2 linked regions of the Caldalkalibacillus thermarum genome follow. The protein of the gene in region 1 interacts with the protein of each later gene in a pairwise test. Links are inferred from orthologs where the notes say so. Each region holds a gene or a part of one and is shown on either strand. Other genes may lie near its edges. The genes, in order: ligA and leuS.

Region 1 (3,323 bases):
ACCGGGGATGTATTGGAGAAGACGGGATACAAAGCAGCCTTGCTGCAGGAAGGGACACTGGAGGCCAAAGGACGCTTGGAAAACGTGGAGGAATTTCTCAGTGTCACTCAAGAATTTGAAAAGAAGAACGAGGATAAATCATTGCCTGCCTTTCTGGATGAGGTGGCCTTGGTCAGCGACATCGACCAGGTGGATGAGGATCAGGAAGGCAACGCCGTCATGCTGATGACCCTTCACGCAGCCAAGGGTTTGGAATTTCCCGTTGTTTTCCTGGTCGGCATGGAAAACAATCTCTTTCCCCACAGCCGCTCGGCTTTGGACGAGGAAGAGCTGGAAGAAGAGCGCCGCCTCGCCTATGTGGGTATCACCCGGGCTGAGGAGGAGCTGTATCTGACCAATGCCAAGATGCGGACCATATTTGGGCAAACGGTGATGAATCCTGAATCCTGTTTTATCGAGGAGATTCCCGACCATCTGTTGGAACCTGTGCATGGGGAGGAAAAAGCGCCATTGCGCTTAACCTCAACTGGCCGCAAGACCCCCGGACGGTCAAGTGGCAGGCGGTTGAGCCCGGACCGTTCCCAGGCCAGCACACTCAGCTGGCAGGTGGGTGAAAAAGTGCAGCATGCCAAATGGGGTGTGGGCACCATCGTCAGCCTTAAAGGGGAGGGGGATGACCTGGAATTGACCATCGCCTTTTCGCCCCCCGTTGGTCTTAAGCGGTTGCTGGCCACCTTTGCACCTATTTCCAAACTGGAAAAGAGGGATGACGAGTGAACAAAGAAGCGGCTCAAAAACGCCTTGAAGAATTGTACGAACAGATTGAAACCCATAACTATCACTACTTTGTACTGGACGATCCCCTCATTTCTGACCAGGAATATGATGCTTTAATGCAAGAGTTAATCAAACTGGAAGAACAGTTTCCTGAGTTAAAAAAACCTAACTCCCCTTCAGAGCGGGTTGGGGGCGAGCCGCTCCCCTACTTTGTAAAAGTGGAGCATGAAATTCCCATGCTTAGCCTGGCCAATGCTTTTAGCGAACAGGACTTGCGTGATTTTGACCGCCGGGTGCGGCAAGGGCTTGCCCCTGGTGAAGAAGTGGAGTATGTGTGTGAGCTGAAAATTGACGGCTTGGCTGTTTCCCTGCGCTATGAAAACGGCCAGTTTGTGCGCGGGGCTACCCGGGGAGACGGCACCACAGGGGAAGATATCACCCAAAACTTGAAGACGATCCGTTCCATCCCCCTTAGGTTGAAAGAACCGGTTGATTTAGAAGTGCGGGGCGAGGCGTATATGCCTAAAGCGGAATTTGAACGGATTAACAAACTGCGGGCTGAACAGGGGCTGGAGCTGTTTGCCAATCCCCGCAACTCAGCGGCCGGTTCCTTGCGCCAGCTGGACCCCAAGATTGCTGCGGAACGGAAGCTGGATATCTTCCTGTATGGGATCGCCCAGATTAAAGGAATCAACGTTGAGTCCCATAGCGAAGGTTTAGCTGTTCTGGAACGGTTGGGATTGAAAACAAACAAAGAGCGGACCGTAGTCAAAACGGTAGAAGAGATGCTGGACTTTATCCAGCATTGGACCGAGAACCGGGCCAAGCTGCCCTATGAAATTGATGGCATTGTCATCAAAGTGAACCGCTATGATCAGCAGCAAAAACTGGGCACAACGGCTAAAAGCCCCCGTTGGGCCATTGCCTACAAGTTTCCCGCTGAAGAAGCGGTCACCATTTTAAAAGGGATTGAAGTGAACGTAGGCCGGACAGGGGCGGTAACCCCAACGGCCCTTCTGGAACCGGTCACTTTGGCTGGCACAATTGTCAAGCGCGCTTCCTTGCACAATGAGGATTTGATCCATGAAAAAGATATTCGCATCGGTGATCATGTCGTCGTCAAAAAAGCGGGAGACATTATACCTGAAGTGGTTCGTTCCCTTAAAGAAAAACGGACCGGAGCGGAACAAGTGTACCATATGCCTGAGTCTTGCCCCGAGTGTGGAAGTGAACTGGTCCGGCTGGACGGGGAAGTGGCTGTCCGCTGCATCAATCCCCAGTGCCCGGCCCAGATCAAAGAAGGGCTGATCCACTTTGTATCCCGGCAGGCTATGAACATTGAAGGTTTGGGTGAACGGATTATAAACCAACTGTATGAACACGGGCTGATTCGTGATGTGGCCGATTTGTATGACCTGACTAAAGCAGACTTATTGCCCCTGGAACGCATGGGGGAAAAATCGGTCGAAAACCTTTTAAAGGCCATTAACAACAGCAAACAAAATTCACTGGAGAAATTGCTGTTTGGACTGGGGATTCGCTTTGTGGGGGCTAAAGCAGCCAAACTCCTGGCCCAGCATTTTGAAACAATGGACAGGCTGATGCAGGCGACTCAGGATGAATTGGAGGCCATCGATGAAATCGGGCCCAAAATGGCCCAAAGCATTGTGGAGTATTTTGCCAAACCGGAGGTTCATGAGACAATTAACCGGTTGAAACAGGCCGGCGTTAATATGACCTATAAGGGGCCCAAACCGGTTCAGGCTGAGGAAAACGAATCGCCGTTTGCCGGCAAAACCATTGTCCTGACCGGAAAATTGGAGCAGATGACCAGAGAAGAGGCCAAAGAGAAACTGGAAGCATTAGGGGCTAAAGTCACTGGCAGCGTATCCAAAAATACCGATCTGGTGATTGCCGGCGAAAAAGCGGGCTCCAAACTGGAAAAGGCTAAGCAACTGAATATTGAAGTGATTGATGAAGCAGAATTGATGAAACGGCTGGGGATGTAATACGACATGGATGAGATAGCCCCAGAAACAAATAAAAAATATAAAATAAAGCGGACCCTAACCTGGAGCAGGTGAGTCATGGTACAGGGTCCGCTTTTCTATATTCTTCCTTAACCGCCAGTTCGAATGCTTCCGTTATTGACGAGATAAACGGACCGGTTTATAATGAAGCATATCTATAAATTCAGATTATATTTATATGAATTATATATTTACTTCCAGCTTTGTGTTTGGCAACCAGCCCTTCAGGCGGCTGAAAGGGAATGGATCGGAGGTGTCAGAGTGGCCTTACAAATCAAGGGAGTGAGTAAAACCTTTTATAAACAGGATCAGCCATTTCAAGCGCTTGACAATATAAACCTGATCGTTAAAACGGGTCAGTTTGTCTCTTTACTGGGGCCTTCCGGGTGTGGAAAATCAACCTTGCTTAATATTATTGCAGGTTTGGAACAAGCCACTGCGGGAGAGGTGGTTTTGGACGGGAAGAAGGTGGAAGGCCCCGGGCCTGAACGGGGAGTGGTCTTTCAAGAGCCGGCG
Region 2 (3,411 bases), on another replicon or contig:
TTGACATGCCTTCTGGTTGTTGCATATAATTCATACTAAAATACTATCAATCCCTATTGACAGACGAATATCAGGGTAAAGGGCGATGAGCAGGAGTAGTAGCTTCTGTTTTGCTTTACAGAGAGTTGACGGGTGGTGCAAGTCAACAAGCAAAAGGAAGCGAACTCGCCTGTGGAGTCCGTAAAGGTGAAGCTGAGTAGCCTTTACCGTTTTCCGCGATAAGGAGCAATGAGGAAACAGCAGTGTTGCCTGATCATTTGTAAATTAAAACATTTTTCACAACCATGCTGCTGTTTCGAATTAGGGTGGTACCACGGGAAGGTAGTTAACGTGAACAAACCTCTCGTCCCTAGCCAGAAGGCGCTGGGGGTGGGAGGTTTTTTAGTGACATCCACCGGTTTTGTTCAGCTGGTACATAAGTTTTCAAAAACATCAAGAGATAGAAGGAGGTTGCGGCATGTCCAAAGCAGGTTCAAGTTATCCCTTCCGTGACATTGAACGGAAGTGGCAAACGTACTGGGAAGAAAACAAAACTTTTAAAGCGACCGATGATCCGGATAAAGAGTATTTTTACGTACTGGATATGTTTCCCTATCCTTCCGGTGCCGGACTGCACGTGGGCCATGTGGAAGGATATACGGCCAGTGATATTGTGGCCCGTTACAAGCGGATGAAAGGCTATAATGTATTGCACCCTATGGGCTGGGATGCCTTTGGCCTGCCTGCCGAGCAGCATGCTTTAGAGACCGGTGAACATCCGCGGGAGATAACCAAGCGCAATATTGACAACTTCCGGCGCCAGCTCAAATCCCTAGGCTTTTCCTATGACTGGGACCGAGAATTTAGCACCACGGATCCAAAGTATTACAAGTGGACCCAGTGGATTTTTTTGAAACTGTACGAAAAAGGATTGGCTTATATCGATGAAGTGCCAGTCAACTGGTGCCCTGCCTTAGGCACAGTCTTGGCCAACGAGGAAGTGATCGATGGCAAGAGTGAACGGGGCGGCCACCCGGTCATCCGCAAACCGATGAAACAATGGATGCTCAAAATTACGGCTTATGCTGACCGTTTGCTGGAAGATTTGGATGAGCTGGATTGGCCTGAAAGCATCAAGGAGATGCAGCGGAACTGGATCGGCCGCTCGGAGGGGGCCAACATCACCTTCCGCGTTGACGGCCATGATGAAAGTTTTGTGGTCTTTACCACCCGCCCAGATACGTTGTTTGGCGCCACCTATTGCGTATTGGCACCGGAGCATCCGCTGGTAGATAAAATTACCACCCCTGAACACCGTGAAGCCGTCAAAGCATACCAGGAGCAGGCAGCCCGCAAGAATGACCTGGAGCGCACTGAACTGCAAAAAGAGAAAACCGGCGTGTTTACTGGTGCCTACGCCATCAACCCGGTTAATGGGGCCAAACTGCCCATTTGGATTGCTGACTATGTGCTGGCCCATTATGGCACAGGGGCCATTATGGCCGTTCCCGGACATGATGAGCGTGACCATGCGTTTGCCAAAAAATATGATCTGCCTATCGTGGAAGTGGTCAAAGGGGCGGAGGATATTCAAGAAGCCGCCTATACAGGAGACGGGGAGCACATCAATTCCGGGTTTTTAAATGGCTTGTACAACAAAGAAGCGATCGAAGCGATGATCAACTGGCTGGAAGAAAAAGGGATTGGCGAGCGCAAAGTCAGTTACAAGATGCGCGACTGGCTGTTCAGCCGCCAGCGCTACTGGGGAGAACCTATCCCTATTTTGCATCTGGAAGACGGCAGCATAAAACCTGTCCCTGAATCAGAATTGCCCTTGACTCTGCCGGAAGTGGACGAGATTAAACCGTCTGGCACCGGTGAATCGCCGCTGGCCAATGTGGAAGAATGGGTCAATACGGTCGATCCTGAAACAGGAATGAAAGCACGGCGGGAGACCAATACCATGCCCCAATGGGCCGGCAGCTGCTGGTACTATTTGCGTTTCCTTGATCCCCATAATAAAAAAGAACTGTGTTCAAAAGAGCAGCAGGAAAAATGGCTGCCTGTGGATCTGTATATTGGCGGTGCTGAGCATGCGGTTCTCCATCTTTTGTATGCCCGTTTCTGGCATAAGGTGTTATACGATCTGGGTCTGGTCACCACCAAAGAACCCTTTAAGAAACTGGTGAACCAGGGGATGATCCTAGGTGAAAACAATGAAAAAATGAGCAAATCCAAAGGCAATGTGGTCAATCCTGACGATGTGATTGAAGAATACGGGGCCGACACGTTGCGGGTGTACGAGATGTTTATGGGTCCGCTGGAGGCCAGCAAACCGTGGAGCACGGATGGCTTGGAAGGGGCTCACCGCTTCCTTAACCGCGTCTGGCGCCTGGTGATGACAGAGGATGGCACTCTGGCTGACAATATCCAAGATGTAGAGGGCAGCGAAGCGTTTCAGCGCATCTGGCACCAGACGATCAAGAAAGTGACCGAGGATATTGAGGGGCTCCGGTTTAATACAGCTATCAGCCAGTTGATGGTCTTTGTCAATGAGGCCTACAAACAAGACGTATTGCCCAAACGGGCCATTGAGGACTTTGTTAAATTGCTGTCCCCCATTGCCCCCCATATCTGCGAAGAAATGTGGCAGGCTCTCGGTCATCAAGAGACGCTGGCTTATGAGCCCTGGCCCACATATGACGAAAGCTTGCTGGTGGAAGACAGCGTTGAAATTGTGATTCAGATTATGGGCAAAATCAAGGCACGCATGGAGGTGCCGGTTGATTTAAGCAAAGAAGAGCTGGAACTGAAAGCCCTTGAACATGAAAAAATTAAGGACGAACTGGAAGGAAAAACCATCCGCAAAGTGATTGTAGTTCCCAATAAATTGGTCAACATTGTGGCAAATTAAAGACTAGCATCATGCCCTAATCCCTGTTAGGAAGGGGTTAGGGCATTTTATGCTCGGCATGCGGAAGAAGGCATAAAAAAACCGGAACATTTTCTTTTTTCTTTACGTAAGTAGACAGGATTTTTAAAAAACATGTAGAATAGTGTTAAAAAAGATAAAAAGAAAAGGCATGTTTCGAAGCGCAACAGGTTAGGTGGATGTTTTGTAAAACATTTCTTGCACCAGTTCCACATCTTCGTTGAACTTAAGCTGAGTCGCTTTGAACAGTTTATGGAACATGTCATCCACTTCCCGTTCCAGCACGCTGATGCCGACACCGGTAACGCCCCCTGGCACACACACCCTCTCTTGCAAAGACTCCAGAGTAAATTTGTTTTTGGCCATGAGTGCTCCAAAACCGATCATCATCTGGGTGAAGAGGGTGACCGCTTTATCCCGGGGAATTCCTGTTTCTTCTACAGCAGCGTCAATCATCCGTTGCAGAAGGAAGCTGATAAAAGCCGGGCCGCAGCTGGCAA

The links.
Region 2: the proteins of ligA (region 1) and leuS interact in binary tests that used the Escherichia coli proteins (3 or more experiments, as listed by UniProt). The link is inferred for Caldalkalibacillus thermarum from one-to-one orthologs.

What each region holds. Positions count from the first base shown.
Region 1 is NZ_BMKZ01000027.1:36,171-39,493, reverse strand. The notes cover bases 281-3,279. They hold ligA (NAD-dependent DNA ligase LigA), read left to right. Parts: upstream 281-773; coding sequence 774-2,786; downstream 2,787-3,279. Other genes in these bases: IEW48_RS11145 (ABC transporter ATP-binding protein), read left to right, coding at 3,069-3,279; pcrA (DNA helicase PcrA), read left to right, coding at 281-777. In the rest of the region: more of pcrA, read left to right, coding at 1-280; more of IEW48_RS11145, read left to right, coding at 3,280-3,323. UniProt on the Escherichia coli protein: DNA ligase that catalyzes the formation of phosphodiester linkages between 5'-phosphoryl and 3'-hydroxyl groups in double-stranded DNA using NAD as a coenzyme and as the energy source for the reaction.
Region 2 is NZ_BMKZ01000008.1:19,485-22,895, forward strand. What follows is about bases 89-3,175. They hold leuS (leucine--tRNA ligase), read left to right. Parts: upstream 89-457; coding sequence 458-2,893; downstream 2,894-3,175. Other genes in these bases: comER (late competence protein ComER), read right to left, coding at 3,083-3,175. Outside these bases: more of comER, read right to left, coding at 3,176-3,411.